DNA from 3 places in the Neisseria animaloris genome. Region 2 is predicted to be linked to each of the others. Evidence: predicted binding sites of a transcription regulator. Region 2 holds the regulator's gene; each other region holds the start of a gene.
What was found. Region 2 encodes FNR, which switches genes on or off when oxygen is low (the NO sensors DNR and NnrR bind a similar motif). Its sites were predicted from a motif close to TTGATNNNNATCAA; they were not measured.
Positions count from the first base shown of each region.

Region 1 (6,268 bases), 140 kb from region 2:
AGCCAAGCGTAAACGAACAGGTAAAGATTCTTCTGATGCAACTGAGGACTTGGGAATTTTTTGTAATAAAGAACGCAGCCAAAACCTATCAGTATGCCCTGCGACAAGATCACTCAAACCGTAACGGTAAACAGTTTTTAAAATAGTGGAAGAACGTTTGAGCCACTTCATGACTGATCAAACCAAATATAAACAGAAAGTTTGAATTATAAAGCATGAATATATAATTAGGGATAATATGGTATCTGGTATCTGCTCATATTTTATTCCGTATCTTTATAAATATCAGGTCGTCTAAAACCAAATATAATCAACTTACAATCCTCAGCGCAAATGATTCTCATAGATTTATAAATAGCGTTGCAACAGACATTAATGCAATACTAATTTTAATTTAGCTCGCTGTAACGGAAACTATTACTTATTTTTTATATAAAACTCATAACAAAACGAATAAAACCTCAATATGGCTACAAATAAAAACCGCTCCTTAAAATTAGGAGCGGTTTTATATTCACATCGGCAAAGAACTATTAACCTCCAACCTTTATTCTACTTTGCAGACCTGCATCATTTCCTTACTCTGCAATAATAGTATCTTCAGGTTTACACAATTCAATGTTTTTAGCATCATTCCTTTAGACTTCTAAGAACATTTTGATTGCTTTAGCACGTTTTTTTGCTAATTTGGCATTAGCAGCTACATTACCAGTAATCTGTATAACCGAGCTGATAATCAATTTTTTGCCTTATCTTACCGGAATATAAGGGTAACGGAGCAGGAAGTTATTTCTTTTGGAGTTGTTTTTCAGCTTTCGCACTAACCGCTTTAGCATCTTTATTAGACAACCCCCAAACATATGCTGTCATAATATGCAATTTATCTTTATCCAAGAAATTGTCCCAAGCAGGCATTTGGTTATGACGACCATTGGTAATAGTCTCAATAATAGATTTTTGAGTACCCCCCCATAACCATACATCATCAGTTAGATTTGGCCCCAATCCTTTAATACCTTGTCCTTTATCTCCATGACATGTAAAACAGTTTGCAGGAGGGCCACTAAATAAAGCTTTGCCACGCTCTGCACGTTCCGGATCATATTGATCTTTACCTTTGGATAAAGACATTACATAGTGAGCAACATCTTTAACACGCTCCTCACCCAATACAGGTCCCCATGCCAACATCGTGCCAATACGGCCTTTTTTGATGGTTTCCTGAATCTGAGCAGGCTCTCCACCCCATAACCAGTCGTGATCTGTCAAGTTAGGGAAACCTTTTGAGCCTTTTGCATCAGAACCATGACATTGAATACAGTAAGTATCAAACAGATTTTTACCGATACGCTGTGCCTGAGGATCTTTGGCTACTGCTTCAATAGGCATATTTGCAAACTTGGCATAAATTTTGCCATATTGCTCATCAGCTTTTGCAACCTCTTTCTCATATTGATTTTGGCTTGTCCAATTCAAATAACCTTTATAGTCACCTAAACCGGGGTACAAAAACAAATACGCTGCCCCAAAAATCATTGTCAGGATAAAAAGAAAAAACCACCAGCGAGGCAAAGGATTATTGTATTCCTCAATACCGTCCCACGAATGCCCCATTGTTTTGACTTCTTCACCTTTAGGCGGAGCTTTGGTTTTATTTTGCGATAATAACAACCAAGCCAAACCGACAAAACTGAGCACTACGATAATGGCAATGTATATGTTCCAGAAATTACTGGTAAATTGGGAAGTTGTGTTCATTATTTTACTCCGTTATCACGGTATTACTGGTCAGCGCCCGCTCTTATCATCAGGGGTATCGTTATCCTCCATAATGCTGTTTGCTGCATCACTGTAGTTTTGCTTATTGCGCTTGTTTAGTACGATATACAAAACCAATAAAAAGCTTACAAACACCCATATGGTAAATAGCGAGCGCACCCAGTTAATATCCATGATGTTACCTTACGTTTTTCAATGCCAAGCCCAAACCTTGCAAATACGCAATTACTGCATCCAGCTCTGATTTATTAGCCAACTCTTGTGGGGCTTTTTCAATTTCTTCATCACTGTAAGGTGTACCGACCGCACGTAAGGCTTTCATATTGCTAACAGTAGCTTCAATATCCACTTTGTTACGTGCCAACCACGGGAATGCAGGCATATTGGATTCAGGAACGACATCACGCGGATTCAACAAATGGATACGGTGCCATTCATCTGAGTAGCGACCACCGACTCGCGCCAAATCCGGACCTGTACGTTTAGACCCCCATTGGAATGGACGATCGTATACTGACTCACCACCAACAGAATAGTGACCGTAACGTTCGGTTTCCGCACGGAAAGGACGAATCATTTGTGAGTGACAGTTATAACAACCTTCACGTACATAAATATCGCGGCCCGCTACTTGCAGCGCATTGTAAGGCTTTATACCCTTAATCGGTTCCGTTACCGACTTGGTAAAAAACAGCGGCACAACTTCAATCAGAAGGCCGACGCTGATTACCAAGAAGGTAAACAAAATTAATGCACCGACTTTTTCTTCAGCTAATTGTTGTAATTTCATTTTGGTAGCCTGTCTTTCTTGTGTTTTTAATGATGTTGCGCTTGAGAAACAGCAGGAATTTCAGCATCCACAGGTTTACCGCCAACAGCAGTACGATAAACGTTGTAAGCCATCAGGAACATGCCGCTCAAATACAACAGACCGCCGGCAAAACGAATAACATAGAAAGGAATACTGCGTTTTACAGATTCTACAAAAGAGTAGGTCAAAGTACCGTCATCATTCAAAGCACCCCACATCAAACCTTGCATCACACCGGAAATCCACATAGAAGCGATGTAAAGTACAACACCAATCGTGGCAATCCAAAAATGTGCTTCAATCAGTTTGATGCTATACATTTCTTTACGGCCAAATAAACGCGGGATTAAATAATAGATAGAGCCGATAGTGATGAAACCCACCCAACCAAGAGCACCGGAATGAACGTGTCCGACGGTCCAGTCGGTATAGTGGCTCAAAGCATTGACCGTTTTAATAGACATCATCGGGCCTTCAAACGTAGACATACCGTAAAAAGACAAAGACACTACCAAAAACTTCAAAATCGGATCTGTGCGCAGCTTATGCCAAGCACCCGACAAAGTCATGATACCGTTAATCATACCGCCCCAAGACGGCGCAAACAGAATCAAAGACAGCACCATACCGAGTGACTGTGTCCAGTCAGGCAATGCTGTGTAATGCAGATGGTGCGGCCCCGCCCACATATAGGTAAAAATCAACGCCCAGAAGTGAACTACTGATAAGCGGTAAGAATAAACAGGACGACCTGCCTGCTTCGGCACAAAATAATACATCATGCCCAAAAAGGCTGCGGTTAAGAAGAAACCTACGGCATTATGCCCGTACCACCATTGAACCATTGCATCAATCGCACCTGAATACACAGGGTAAGATTTCATCATGCCAGAAGGAATACTGATATTGTTTACGATATGCAACAAAGCAACTGCTAAAATAAATGCTCCGTAAAACCAGTTAGCCACATAAATATGCTTGATTTTACGTGTGGCGATCGTGCCGAAAAATACTACTGCATAAGCAACCCACACCAATGCAATCAGAATATCAATCGGCCATTCCAATTCTGCATATTCTTTACCTTGGGTATAACCCAAAGGCAAAGTGATGGCGGCCAGAACAATAACAAGCTGCCAGCCCCAAAACGTGAATGCCGGTAAAAATTTACCGCCAAACAAACGTACATTACATGTGCGCTGCACTACATAATAAGAAGTAGCAAACAAACCGCAACCTCCGAATGCGAAAATAACGGCATTCGTATGTAGCGGACGCAAGCGGCCGAAGTGAAACCACGGCCCAATATTCGACAAATCCAAAGCAGGCGCAAACAGTTGGGCTGCGATAATCACACCGACCAACATGCCTACAATGCCCCAAACTACAGTCATGATGGCAAACTGGCGCACCACTTTGTAGTTATAAGTTTGCGTTTCCATGAGGATCTCCATTAAACATGGCAATTAACACCATCGGTTTGCTTCGGCCTGCTCAAACACAACCAAAGATATACCCGATTTTTCTTAATTTAACACCGTCGGCAGTTAAGATTTACTTACGCCGAACAGAAGCTTAATCGGCGCATTTTAAATCAAAACCTTTACTGCACCAAGCCAAATCATCAGAAATCGGCATTTTTTGCGGTTTTTACAAGGTTGCTTTCGGTCATATTTTGTTAGATTATAGGTTAGTTACATTATGTTTCTTGACTGAAATCAAATCCTTTCAACCCAACACACAAAACTTAACAAAAAAAGAATAGTTATGCTTTGCTATCAAATAAAACCTAATACTCTGAAACATACATGGAAAATATGTTTAAGCCTCTCCCTGAGCAATAACAATCCTTTACATATAAGCTTGCCAAACTGGGTTCCCGGCAGCTATCTAATCCGTGATTTTTCCCGCAATATTATTGAGATAAAGGCAATGTGTAACGGCCAACCGGCTGAAATCACCCAAACTGCAAAAAATGTTTGGCAAACAGAAGCAAAAAGTGGAGAGTGGCAAATTTACTACACAGTTTATGCCTATGATTTATCCGTCAGAAGCTCTTTCTTAACGGTTGACCGTGGTTTTTTTGACGGGGCCTGTCTGTTCCTCAAAATAGCTGGTCTCGAGCAACAGCTACATCAAATTACATTTGATGGCTTACCTGAAACGTGGCAAATAGCCACTACGCTACCCTCTTCCGAAAGCCATACTTTTCAGACGGCCTCTTACTATGAATTGATTGACCACCCTTTTGAATTGGGTCATTTTGAAACACTGGATTTTGAAGCCGGTGGTATCGCACACCGTATAGCAATCAGCGGCCACTATCCGGATTTTGACCGCAACCGCTTAATCGACGACATTCAGAAAATCTGCCGAACCGCTTTGAACATGTTCCCTTCTCCTGCCCCTTTTCAGCAGTATCTGTTTTTATTGCATGTCGGCGATAAGATTTATGGTGGTTTGGAACATATCAGCAGTACTGCTTTGCTTGCCGATCGCAACAGCCTCCCTCCTCTAGGCATGAAAGAAGCAAATGATGACTACACCCAATTGCTCGGTTTATTCAGCCACGAATATTTCCACGCATGGAATGTCAAATCCATCAAACCTGCAGCATTTGTACCGTACCATTTAAACAGTGAAAGTTACACGGAACAATTATGGGCGTTTGAAGGGATTACTTCTTATTACGATGATTTGATATTGGTAAAAAGCGGCGTGATCTCGCCCGAAGCATATTTGAAACTACTTGCCCGAAATATCACTCGGGTGCAGCAAGGATCAGGCCGTCTGAAACAAACACTTGCGGAATCCAGCTTTACTGCATGGAACAAATATTACAAACAAGACGAAAACAGCCCTAATGCCATTGTCAGCTATTATCAGAAAGGTGCTCTGGCCGCTTTATGCCTAGACTTACTTATCAGACAAAATAGCAACGGCGAACAAAGCCTTGATAATGTTATGCAGCAGCTTTACCTCGACTGGCAAGAAACCCGGCAAGGCATCCCTGAAAAACAATGGCAAGTACGATGCCAACAGATCACCGGTTTGGATTTAGAAGAATTTTTTCAGATGGCCTTATATTCCACTGAAGACCTGCCTTTAGCAACCTGCTTGGAAAAAACAGGTCTCGCTTTGCACTGGCAGGCAGCTCCACGCCATCACGGAGGAGGCTTGGCTGAGAAATGGCTGCCTAACACCGAACCAATTCCCGACTTCGGGGCACGGTTTAAACAAAATGGCGACAGCATCACCTTGACTCATGTTCTCAACGGAGGTAGTGCCGAAAATGCTGCATTATGCCCGCAAGACCGCATCATTGCTTTGAATGGCTTTGCCTGCACCGCCTTTGAGCAGCAGTGGGCACAATTTTCGGTTGGAGAAAAAATCCAAGTGCACTACTTCCGCCACGGCGTATTACGTGAAACCGAATTGACCGTACAGGCCGCACAAACCGATACTGCTATTTTGCAAATTACCCACCGTCACTTATTGGAAAACTGGTTGCAACCAAACCGTTAAATTTAATCTTTCAGACGGCCGCAGTATCATAAGCCGTCTACACGACCAATGATAAAAGGAGCCTCTAATGAGTATTTTGAAACTGGCAGACAATCTTTATATTTCTCCCCAGCTGACTCAAAGCGATCTTCTTAAAGAAGCGGCAAAGCTCGG
Region 1 covers NZ_LR134440.1:1,945,738-1,952,005, reverse strand. Annotated here, with positions in the region: gene ubiB (ubiquinone biosynthesis regulatory protein kinase UbiB) at 1-171, opposite strand, end outside; partial or broken gene ccoP (cytochrome-c oxidase, cbb3-type subunit III) at 808-1,758, opposite strand; gene EL216_RS09155 (cbb3-type cytochrome oxidase subunit 3) at 1,789-1,953, opposite strand; gene ccoO (cytochrome-c oxidase, cbb3-type subunit II) at 1,958-2,569, opposite strand; gene ccoN (cytochrome-c oxidase, cbb3-type subunit I) at 2,596-4,032, opposite strand; gene EL216_RS09140 (M61 family metallopeptidase) at 4,358-6,115, shown strand; gene EL216_RS09135 (TIGR01244 family sulfur transferase) at 6,183-6,268, shown strand, end outside.
Region 1: the regulator FNR is predicted to act here: its motif matches at 4,299-4,312, upstream of ccoN (cytochrome-c oxidase, cbb3-type subunit I).

Region 2 (6,268 bases):
TTTTCAACGAGCAGGAGGTGTTTCGCCTACACATAATATACTGAGGCCGTCTGAAAATAGTAGTGCTTTGTTTTCAGACGGCCTGCTTGCTGAGGGCTGTTTCATTATACGGTTTTCGAATATTGCGCCGTAGTTTCTTTATGCCGCAGATGGTAGTCGAATACCATTGCAATGTTACGGATAAGGAAGCGGCCTTTTGGAGTTACCCGTAATCTTTTCGAAGTTAGGTGCAGCAGACCAAGTTCGGCCAGTTTTTGCAAATCGGCCAATTCGGTTTCGAAGTAACGAGCAAACGGAATGCCGAATACGCTTTCATACACTTGAAAATCCAATGAGAAACGGCACATCAAATCTTGAATAATATTGCGGCGCAGCAAGTCGTCACGATTCAATTGGTAGCCGCGCATTATCGGCAAATGCCCGGCATCGATGGCGGCGTAATAAGCATCGATATCGCGTTCGTTCTGAACGTAAGTTGTGCCGATTTTACCGATACTGGAAACGCCGATGGAAATCAAATCGCAGTCGGCATAGGTCGAATAGCCTTGGAAATTACGTTGCAACCATCCTTCTTTCAGAGCCAGAGCAAGCTCATCGTCCGGTTTGGCAAAATGATCCATGCCGATGAATACGTAGCCGCGTTCCGTGAGGGTTTGCACCGCATATTGCAGAATATCGAGCTTTTCTTCGCTATCCGGAACAGTTGCCGTATCAATGCGGCGTTGAGGTTTGAAAATATGCGGCAGATGGGCGTAGTGATACAGCGCAAGGCGGTCGGGATCGAGTGAGAGTACGGTTTCAATGGTCGGTTTGATACTTTCCAAAGATTGATGGGGTAGGCCGTAAATCAAATCGACACTTACGGATTTGAACCCTGCTTCCCTTGCTGCATCGATCACTTCGCGGGTTTCTTCAACAGTTTGGACACGGTTTACTGCTTTCTGTACTTTAGGATCGAAGTCTTGTATTCCGACACTCATACGGTTGAAACCCAGCTTACCCAAATGCAGCACGGTTTCCCGGCTGACCTTGCGAGGATCAATTTCAATCGAATACTCGCCGTTTGGAATCAACTGAAAATGTTGACGTATCAAGGCAAAGACACGTTCGATTTGGTTGTCGTTTAAAAACGTAGGTGTGCCGCCGCCGAAATGGATCTGGGCAAGTTGGTGGATGCTGTTCAAATGAGGAGCGAGCAGTGCCATTTCTTTGTCGAGATATTCTATATAAGCGTCAGCACGTAATTTGTCTTTTGTAATGATTTTGTTGCAACCGCAGTAGTAGCAAATAGTGTTACAAAAAGGAATATGGACGTAAAGAGAGAGCGGTTTATTGAGTGCCCCCATCCTGCGTAATTTCAAAGCATGAATATAATTGGCTTCGGTGAAGCCGTTATGAAAACGATCGGCAGTCGGATACGAAGTATAACGGGGGCCGCTGGAGGGCAGGGAAGCAATCAGTTTTCGGTCAAATTCAGGTTGTGTGTCATTTTGTATGGTAATGATTTTCATGATGTTTTGTTTGTTCTGTAATGAAATAGGCAAATTTGCCGTAAGTTTGGTAGAATAGCGATATTACGATCATCCCGCCTTGATGTTGGTCAATACTCAATACGCAGGGTCTAAGTATAAAAGTTGCTAATTATAATTAAAGGTGCTTAATCTTATGTCTGCACACACACCACAACATCAGATGAAAACGTTGTGTTCAAATTGTTCATTACGTGAATTATGCCTGCCGGTGGGTTTGATGCCGACAGAGTTTGCGCAATTAGACGCTGTTATCCGCCAAAGCCGCCGCTTGAAAAAAGGTGAGTATTTGTTCCGGGCGGGAGATCCGTTTGCATCGCTGTTTGCCATACGTACCGGTTTTTTCAAAACTACTGTGGCCAGTCAAGACGGACGTGATCAAGTAACCGGATTTTTCATGTCGGGAGAACTGATCGGCATGGACGGTATTTGTGCACATACGCACAGTTGTGATGCGGTCGCTTTGGAAGACAGCGAAGTGTGCGAGCTGCCGTTTTCACATATGGAACAATTGGGGCAGAACATTCCCAGCCTGCAAACCCACTTTTTCCGTTTAATGAGCCGTGAAATCGTGCGTGATCAGGGAGTAATGCTGTTATTGGGAAATATGCGTGCAGAAGAGAGGCTGGCGGCGTTTTTGTTGAATTTGTCCAACCGTCTCTATTCGCGCGGGTTTGCCGCCAATGATTTTATTTTGCGCATGTCGCGTGAAGAAATAGGAAGTTATTTAGGTTTGAAACTGGAAACAGTTAGCCGTACGTTGTCCAAATTCCACCATGAAGGCTTGATTTCGGTAGAACATAAACATATCAAGATTCTTGAACCGCAAGCATTGAAGAAAATGGTTTCCGGTTGTGAGCATGCCGTTTAAATGTTGCTGAAAGATGTTGAGGCCGTCTGAAAGAAATTCAGACGGCCTCAATTTTTGAAATACCGAATTAGATAGAGAAATCTTCTTCAATAGGCGCGTAAAGCATCTGATCGATCCGTTCACGTGTCAACTGAGGTGCAAACAGGCTGATGAAATCATAAATATAACCGCGGAGGTATGTATCGGAGCGTAAGGCGATGTAAGTAGAAGAAGTTCCAAATAAGTGGGCCGCATCAATCAGTTGTAAATCATGATCAGTTTGAGGGTCGTATGCCAGTTTCGCCATCAGTCCCACACCCAACCCTAATCTCACATAGGTTTTCAAGACATCGGTATCCGCAGACGAAAGCGCTATTTTAGGGAGTTTCAAATGGGCTTTTTGAAAAGCGCGAAAAATATTACTGTTGCTGTTCAAGGCAAATTCATAAGTTACTAAAGGATAGGCGGCTAAATCATTAATACTCAAAGGATGCCGGCAATCTAGTAGGGGATGGGTATGTGGGACGAGAATCGCATGAGTCCATTCGGAACAAGGCAGTTTGCGTAAGTCCGAATAGTCATCCAGAGGGATGGTAGCAATGGCAAAATCCGCGTCTCCGTTGCTGATCATTTGTGCGATGGTGTGTGTGCTGCCTTCCTTAATACTTAATTGTACTTTCGGATAGCGCTTCACAAATTCCGCTACAATTTTCGGCAAAGCATAGCGGGCTTGTGTGTGTGTAGTCGCAATAGTAAGCGAACCGCTGTCTTGACCGGTAAATTCGCTACCTATATTTTTGATATTCTGCACATCGCGTAGAATCCGTTCAGCAAGTTCCAATACTGCTTTACCAGGCTGTGAAACCGAAACTACACGTTTGCCGCTACGGATAAATATCTGTATACCTAATTCTTCTTCCAAAAGCCGGATTTGTTTTGAAATGCCCGGTTGGGAAGTAAACAGCGCTTCGGCAGCTTCCGATACATTTAGGTTTTGGCGGTATACTTCAAGGGCGTAGCGTAGTTGTTGTAATTTCATATGATAAGAACGGGAAGTGGTGTGTATTCTGTACGACAAGTCTTTTTTAAATGTAGCATAGATTGAAAAAAAAAGCCTTATTTGCAAATTTGCCCCAAGAAAACATTTGTTTTTTCAGGAACTATCTTTGTGAAGTATTAACAAAGCATTGAATGCTGTAAAAAGTTGTTGTTGCTTTTGTACAACGACCATGTAATAGGAAGTGGGTTTTGCTTGTAAATAAATGACACAGGATTGATTTTTCGGCATGATTCGTAATTAGGAAGCGGGCCGTTTATCCGTTGTGTGCGGGTAGTGTGCTATTGACAGTTTGCCCTTGGCTTCTTTATAGTGCAAACCTGAAATATCCTACTTGCCGCCGTTTTACAATAGTGGCCTGTATATTTGGTGATTTGTGGCGGTTGCGCTCTTGGTGCCCGTTGCATAACAATCTTTGATGAGGGAATAAAATGACCAAACAGCTGAAATTAAGCGCCTTGTTTGTTGCCTTAGTAGCTTCAGGCACTGCAATGGCCAGCGAACCGCATACTAAACACGGTTACACCGTTAGCAGCAAGTCACAAACAGTTGTTCGCAACAACTATGGTGAGTGCTGGAAAAATACTTATTTCGACAAAGCCACTCAGGGCCGTATTGAGTGTGGTGATGCTGTGGCGGTGGAAACTGCTCCTCAATTTGCTGAAGAAACCGTTTCTCTGTCTGCTAAGACTTTATTTGGTTTCGATAAGGATAATCTGCGTCCTGAAGGTGCCGAAACTCTGAATGCCTTGGCTCAACGTTTGAGCAACACTAATGTAGACGGTGTACGTGTTGAAGGTCATACCGACTTCATGGGTTCAGAAGAATACAACCAAGCTTTGTCTGAGCGTCGCGCAAATACTGTAGCTAACTACTTGGTTGGCCAAGGTGTTGCTTCTAACAAGATTTCTGCTGCCGGTTTGGGTGAGTCTCAAGCTCGTATGACTGCCACTTGTGAAGCTGAAGTAGCCAATTTGGGTAAAAAAGTTTCTAAAGCTAAGAAACGCGCAGCTCTGATCGCATGTATCGAACCTGATCGTCGTGTAGATGTTAAGATTCGTACTTTAGTAACCAAACAAATTGCTCCTGGTCATGTTGAAGGTGAGCGCCCTGCTGTTGATGAAGGTTGGATTCCAGGTCCGGCTTCTCAAATTCACGGTTATACCCGTCCTTAATCAACAGATTATTTGGATTTGAAAACCCCGCTTGATAGCGGGGTTTTTATTGTTTTTTCGACATTAAGATTACTTTTCGACGGTTAGAGATGAAGTCGAATGGCAATATATACAGCATCAGCATGGTTTTAGTAAGCAAGATAAGGTTTGAAATAACACACTAGATAATCCGGTGTTGTTGTGAAAATATAATAGGCTACGCAATATGGCGCGATATTCTCTTCTCTCAGGTCATTTGGATGATTTCGCTATATAATGTGTGCCTCTCTTTTTCCAAACGGCCTCTGATGACTGAATTTGATTTTATCCGCCGTTATTTACAAAAGCAGCAATCTGATTCGGAAGTGTTGCTGGGTATCGGCGATGATGCAGCTGTTATCCGCCCCAGAGCAGGGTTTGATTTATGTTTCAGTAGTGATATGTTTCTGAAAAATAGGCATTTTTTTGAAAATGTCCACCCCGCTGACTTGGCATACAAGGTATTGGCCGTTAATATTTCCGATATGGCAGCAATGGGAGCCAAACCTCGTTGGATATTATTAAGTGCCGGCTTGCCTGATTTGCAGGAAAATTGGTTGGAGGATTTCTGTACCAGTTTGTTTTCTCTGGCACGGCGATTTGGCATTACGCTGATTGGCGGGGATACAACCAAAGGCGATATGGTTTTTAATATAACGATCATCGGTGAATTGCCTCAGGGAAAGGCTTTACGGCGTGATGCTGCACGAGACGGCGACGATATATGGGTTTCCGGGCAAGTAGGGTTGGCAGCAGCAGCGTTAAACCATCATTGGCAGCTTTTAAAATTGCCTTCCGATATACTGGAAATTTGTGAACAAGCTCGCCTGCGTCCGAAGCCTCGGGTTGCTTTAGGGCAGTTATTGTTGCCGTTTGCCCACGCTGCGCAAGATATTTCAGATGGCCTGGCTCAAGATTTAGGGCATATTTTGAAGGCTTCGGCTATGGGGGCGGAAATTTTTGTGGAGCAACTGCCTACCTTGCCGCAATTGCGTGGGATATTGCCTGAAAAACAACTATACGATTGTCTGCTGGCGGGTGGAGATGATTATGAACTGGTGTTTACTGTACCGGAAAGCCAACGTGAGGCGGTAATGAAAGCCGGCAAAATAAGTAATACGCCTGTTTGCCGTATCGGTAAAATTAATCGTTCGGGCCGTCTGAAAATGACTTTGGCAGATAGTTCAGAATTACATTTAAATTCTTTAGGTTTCGATCATTTTGGCTGACTTTAAACCAACTTTTTCATGGCTGAAACAGCGGCCTTTGTGCATGCTCGGTTTTGGTTTTGGCTGCGGGCTGGCTCCGGTAGCACCGGGTACATTTGGTACGCTGCCTGCTTTGCCGATGGCGTTTGTATTGTATCTGGCCGGTATTTCCGGCTGGTGGTTGGCTGCTTTGTGTGTAATATTGTTTGTATGGGGTGTGAGAATTTGCAGCTATACCGAACATGAGCTGGGTATTCAGGATTACGGCGGCATCGTATGGGATGAGATTGTCGCCATGCTGTTTGTGTTGGCTTTTGTGCCTTTCAAGTGGGGCTGGTGGTTGGCGGCCTTTGTTCTGTTCAGGCTGTTTGATGCATTGAAGCCTTGGCCGATTAAATGGTTTGATTTGCGTGTGCACGGTGGTTTGGGCA
Region 2 covers NZ_LR134440.1:2,081,042-2,087,309, forward strand. Annotated here, with positions in the region: gene hemN (oxygen-independent coproporphyrinogen III oxidase) at 105-1,511, opposite strand; gene fnr (fumarate/nitrate reduction transcriptional regulator Fnr) at 1,666-2,400, shown strand; gene EL216_RS09795 (CysB family HTH-type transcriptional regulator) at 2,468-3,418, opposite strand; gene EL216_RS09800 (OmpA family protein) at 3,868-4,611, shown strand; gene thiL (thiamine-phosphate kinase) at 4,899-5,858, shown strand; gene EL216_RS09810 (phosphatidylglycerophosphatase A family protein) at 5,851-6,268, shown strand, end outside.

Region 3 (6,268 bases), 900 kb from region 2:
GTGCGGAAAACATCAATCCGCAACACTACTACCAAGCGCGCGAAGCCTTGCTGAACACCCTTGCCAAATCCTGCATCAACGAACTGGCAGCCGTGCGTACATGGGCATTGGCGCAGGAAAAAGACAGCGGCATTGCCAAGCCTTACGAGTACCATCCCGAATTAGCCGGTGTACGCAGCTTGTTGGCAGCCGTGCGCCTGCTGACTATCCGCGAAGAGCGTCATTCGATGATTAACACGGCTGCTTATGACAGTGAGCTCAGGGCGCAGACGGCGGCAGTTGAAAAATTGGAAGGCACGCGCCTGAAAGACTACACCACCCGCTACGAACAGCTCACCCGCAATATGACTCACGAGATGAGTATTCTCAACACCGTGAACCATTTGGAAGAAGAAGGCCGCAACCGTTTGCTCGACCGATTCGCCGAACGTTATGCCGATGATGCGCTGGTGATGGACAAATATTTCGTTCTGATCGGCAGCAGCCACCGCAGCGATACCCTGCAACAGGTTCAGACGGCCTTAAGCCATCCGAAATTCAGCTTGGAAAACCCGAACAAAGCTCGCTCGCTGTTGGGCAGCTTTTCGCGCAACGTGCCGCATTTCCACGCGGAAGATGGTAGCGGTTATGAATTTATCGCCGCTAAAGTGATGGAAATCGACCGCTTCAACCCACAAGTGGCCGCCCGTTTGGTGCAGGCGTTCAATATCTGCAATAAGCTCGAACCGAACCGCCGTGGGTTGGTGAAGGCGCAACTGCAACGGATTCAGGCGCAAGAGGGTTTGTCGAAAGACGTTGCCGAGATTGTGGGCAAAATTCTGGCGTAAACGGGTGGGTAAAACAGGTTGAATGCAAAGAGGCCGTCTGAAATTTTTCAGACGGCCTTTCGGTTGGCTCCAAAGATTCCTGTCGGCTTAATGAGTAGGGTGCGCGGCTAAAGACACCTATTATTAGAGGTATGGTAATCTATGCACTGAAGGCCGTCTGAAAACACTTTTTCAGACGGCCTTCTTCTTTCTAAATGCCTTTATGATTGAAGCTGTTGAAATAATCATCAAGGAAATAGATTGCCTGCTATCGTCAAAGCCATTTTGCGGGAGATACGTTTTTCTTTACCGCTAAACTTGCCAACCTGAAATGATGCTTGTAAATGCACGGTATCAGCCTGCGTTGGAAAGGTGTCCGGCAGTTTTTTTAGGCTACAATACGCCGTTCGGTTGTGATAAACAGATATGACGTTATGAAATTATTCTCTATATGGTTGCTGTTTTTTTCCACGGCGACTTATGCCGCCCACGGATTGGGTTTGGGACAGCCGGTTGCTTATCCCGCGGATTTCAAGGCATTTGAGTATGTGAACCCGAATGCGCCGAAAGGCGGCACGTTTTCACTGCCGATAGCAGGCGGTTTTGATACGCTGAATCCGTTTACGCTCAAGGGTGATCACGAAGCGGGAGTGGCGGCTTTGACGTTGGATACACTGACGGTAAAAGGGTTGGACGAACCGTTTTCAATATACGGTTTGCTTGCGCAGGATATTGTTTTGGCTTCAGACGGCCTGTCGGTAACATTCAAACTCAACCCGAAAGCGCGTTTTCATAACGGCGATCCGGTGCTGGCGAAAGATGTGGCGGCATCGTTCGATATTTTGACCAAAGACCCTGCCGCTGTCCCACTATATAAATTCTATTGGGCGGATGTGGCGCGGGTGGAAACGCCCGATGCGCGTACGGCGGTATTCCGTTTTAAAAAACGCAATGCGGAATTGCATATGATTTTGGGCAGGTTGCCGGTGTTTTCGCACAAAAGTTATCCGCACGGGCTGGCTGCCGCGGCAAACAAACTGCCCATAGGTTCGGGGCCATACCGTTTCCATAAAGCAGACGGCGGGCGGTTGAGCGAGTTTAAGCGCGATAAAGAGTATTGGGCGCAAAATCTGCCGGTACGCAAGGGTACGTATAACTTCGACCGGGTGCGTTTCAAATACTATAAAGACGACAGCGTGCGTATCGAGGGCATTAAAGGCGGGCATTACGATTTCATGCAGGAAAACGTCGCCCGCAATTGGGCGCGCGCCTACCCGGAACACATGCTGGAAAAGCGCAGTTTGCACAAGCACGAATGGGCGCAGAAGAGTACCGCCGGGATGCAGGGTTTTGTGATGAACATGCGCCGCAAGCCGTTCGACGATATCCGCGTGCGGCAGGCAATAGTGCTCAGTTTTGATTTTGAAAGCACCAATACGCGCCTGTTTTACGGAGCCTATCGCCGGAGCAACAGCTTTTTTACCAACAGTGAAATGGCGGCTTCGGGCAAACCCGAGGGAGAGGAACTGGCCGTCTTAAATACCGTACGCTCCAAACTGCCGGCCGCCGTATTCACACAGAATGTGCCCGAGCCTCCGAAAACCGATCCGGTGCTCGGTGTCAGGCTCAATCTGCTTAAAGCCCGTGCGTTACTCGAACAGGCGGGCTACCGTTACCGCAACGGAGCGTTGGTGGACGGACAGGGCAAACCGCTGGTGCTGGAGTTTCTCAGTCCGAGTAAAACCTATGAACGGGTAGTGGCGAAATGGCAGAGTGATCTGGCCAAAATCGGCGTAAAAATGAATGTGCGCCTTGCCGATCTTGCCGTGTATCAGAAGCGTGTGAACAACTTCGATTTCGATATGACGGTGGTGGTGTATGCCAACAGCGAAAGCCCGGGTAACGAGCAGTTCGGCTATTTCAGTTGCACCTCCGCCAAAACTGACGGCACCCGCAATTGGGCGGGGGTGTGCGATCCTGCTGTGGAAGTGCTGCTCAAACGTTTTGAAAGTTTTTCCAGCCGCAGCGAACTGGTCGCGTCCGCCCGCGCACTCGATCGGGTGATACGCCACCAATATATTATTGTGCCGAATTGGTATTCCGACCGCTACCGCGTGGTGTACCGTGATACGTTGGGCCTTCCCGACCGCCGTCCGAAAGGTGCTTACGGTGCGGTTGAGTGGGTGCTGAGTTCGGGGTGGATAAAGCAATAAACGGAAGCCGTCTGAAAAATCATGATTTCAGACGGCTTCAAACTTTGATTTAAAACAATTTAATCCTATACTGCCGCAACTTATACCGACGGCGGTGGTCATATAATACAGACCCTTGACTATTTCCTTCCCAAGTGCGGCGGCCCATGCAGGCCGTTTGAAAAGCGGAAAACTGTTTACCACACAACAAAGGAGGTACTTTATGTATCAATATCAGCGCATTATGGTTCCTGTTGACGACAGCCAAACTTCGCTGCAGGCACTGAAAGAAGCGTGTAGTCTGGCTCAGGCGATGGATGCTACTGTGGTGGTGGTACATGTTGTGGACTTGGGGCAATTTGATTGGGGTGCTCCCGGTTTTACCGATGCCGCAGCTTTGCGTAAAGCAGTTGAAAACACCGGTGTGAAAGTACTGAAACGTGCATCCGAAGAATTAAAGAAAGTGGGCGTAAAACACGAAACGCTGATTCTGGAAAGCGCAGGCGACAGAATTGCCGATTTGCTGGTAGAGCAGGCGACAGAGGAAAAATGCGACCTGATTGTAATGGGAACACACGGTTTTTCCGGTTTGATGCACCTTCTGTTAGGTTCGGTTGCCGAAGGCGTTATCCGCAAGTCCAATGTGCCGGTATTGCTGGTGCGCCGCAAGGAAGATTAAGCCAAGTTTTATAAAAGAGAGACTAGAGAAACGGCAGGCCGTCTGAAAACGCTTTTTCAGACGGCCTTGTCTATTGCCTCATTTAAGCAGCCTATTGAATCAGCTTGGAAATCGTTTTAAACGCTTCATGTTTGGCATCTCCCAGCATTTGGAACAGCACGCTTTCCACATTCGACACCACCGCACCTGCTTCACGCATCAGGAGCAAAGCATTTTCCTTATTGGTCGGATTGCGTGAAGTGGTACATTCGAACGGCACATAGACGTTGAGGCCGTCTGAACGCAAGTCCAACACGGTTTGCAGCATACATATATGTGTTTCCGCGCCCACCAAAATCACATTTTCCGCCTGATGTCTGCGGATTGCTTCCCGCACTTCATCGATATAAGCGGAAAACCGCGTTTTCTCGAAAACGGGTACATCTTTTAACAGCAGTTGTACGGCCTGAACAGTAGGTCCCAACCCTTTAGGATATTGTTCGGTAACAACAAGCGGCACGCCGAGCGCCTGCAAGCCCTGCAACAGCACGCGGCTACGCTCTATCATGGCTTCAGCGGCATACAGAGACGGGGTAAGGCGCTCCTGAATGTCTACTACAATACAGATGGTATTTTGAGGACTAAGATGTTTCATTTTTTTTCCTTGGTTCATTTGAATGATAGGTTTTCAGCCCTTGATGCGCGGGCGCAACGCTCGAATTAATTATATGCATAATCAATATTTTAGATTGAATTAGTTATTTTTTTCATATATCGATCTTTTCTTGTACCATACAGGGAAAATTGGGCCTATAAGCTTTTTTAAATATAAATAGCTGTTTTTTTAATAAGTTACAAGATGAAATAATCAGTCATCTAATTTATTATCTAGAGTTATTACTTCTAATGAAATTATTTCAATGGCATAGTCAAATTCCGTTAGTTTAGGTTGTAGACCGTTAGAGTGTAACGTCAGCAATTTTCATCTGGCTAATATAAGCTGTTAGCAACTCTGATTAGAAATAAATTTAAGCCTAATTTCCGGCTTTTTTCGACACATTTCAAAAGGTCCTATTTGTTTCGCTTAAATATCTTCATTTTTTCTTAAGATATTTTCTGTTTGATCACGATTATTGATAGTGAGCATCATGAAAAAAATACCACTTTACATTGCTGTAGCCTTTGCAGCAATTCCTTTAACTGCCGTAGCCAAAGATATTCATGCAGAGAGAGAACGTTGGGTAGTTCACGCGCGTAGCGGCGATGCACAACTGGCAGAGGCAGTAAATGCACTGAAAACATTGTATGCTGAAAACCGAGATCCCAAGGTACGGGCGGATTTGATTGCATTATTGGTGCGCCAGCAGAAATTTTCAGAGGCTTTGGCAGTATGTACCGCATGTGGCTTGGAAGATTTTTCTAACGACGAATTGGAAAATTTAGCCAAAGCAGCCCGCGACAGTAAACAGTTCCCGTTGTCGGTAAGCCTATATAAGCAGTTGCAAAACAAAGCACCCGGCAAAAAAATCGGACATCTCGGGAGTGCATTGGCTGCTGTGGATGCCGCAGATTATTCCGGTGCGCGAAAACAGATTAACGAATACCGCCGCCGTTTTGGAAATGATAAAGACATTCAAGATGCTGAAAAATATCTGAAATTACGTACGCAATCCATCACGGAACGTATGGCGGATTTACAAAAGCAGCTTGAAGCCAATCCTAACGATCATGAAACCGTGATCCAACTTTACCGTTTAGCTGCCCGGTTACAGGCTTTTCCGCAGCAGGAGCGTTTACTGGAGCGGTACCCGCGGCTTTTTAACGAACAAGACCGTTTATGGTTGCAAGAAGCCAAAGCGGTTGTATTACTACGCGGTGCCCGCCCTACCACTTCATCCGATCAATTGCATACTGCTTATCAGCGCTTGAGTGAAATCGTTAATAAAGCTCCGGCAGGCAGTGCATTGCACACTCAAGCCTTGCGCGACCGCATGGCGGCGGCGATTGCCGTAGGTAAAGAGAAGCAAGCACTTAAAGATTACTATGCATTGGTTAAAAACGGTGAGCAGCCTGAATATGTGAAAGAACAATACGCTTTTGCCTTGCTGATGTATGGCAGCCCTAGGGAAGCGAAACATATTTTAGCCAACAGGGCAGCGAAGCAAAAAGCGAAACAGAGCAAAGTAGACCCTGAGATTATTGAAGGCTTAATTCAAGCTGATTCGGATTTATTGCATTTTTCCGAAGCGAAAAAACATCTGCAAGGGTTAAACCCCGATAAATACGCCCGAGATTTTACGCACACGGTTTACGTTCGAAATCCGTATTACGACAAACATTATTTTTGGAGGGTACGGCTTGAAGCTTGGAGCGGCAACATGAAAGGTGCCGTTAAGTTGATGGACGAATGGCTTGCAGAACATCCGGGTGATCCGTGGGCCATGATTTTACGTGGCGAGCTGGCACAATGGAACGGTCATGAAGATGAAGCTATACGTTGGTTCGATAAGTCAAGAGAGTTTCTATCGGAAGAAAGTCAAAAATGGGCCAACAATAAAGCCGGAGCTGTTCTCTTGAATAGTGGCGATTGGTCGTCAATACAAGATTTAGTT
Region 3 covers NZ_LR134440.1:1,180,213-1,186,480, reverse strand. Annotated here, with positions in the region: gene pepN (aminopeptidase N) at 1-827, shown strand, start outside; gene EL216_RS05525 (extracellular solute-binding protein) at 1,241-3,019, shown strand; gene EL216_RS05520 (universal stress protein) at 3,222-3,677, shown strand; gene EL216_RS05515 (isochorismatase family protein) at 3,769-4,311, opposite strand; gene pgaA (poly-beta-1,6 N-acetyl-D-glucosamine export porin PgaA) at 4,805-6,268, shown strand, end outside.
Region 3: the regulator FNR is predicted to act here: its motif matches at 3,064-3,077, upstream of EL216_RS05520 (universal stress protein).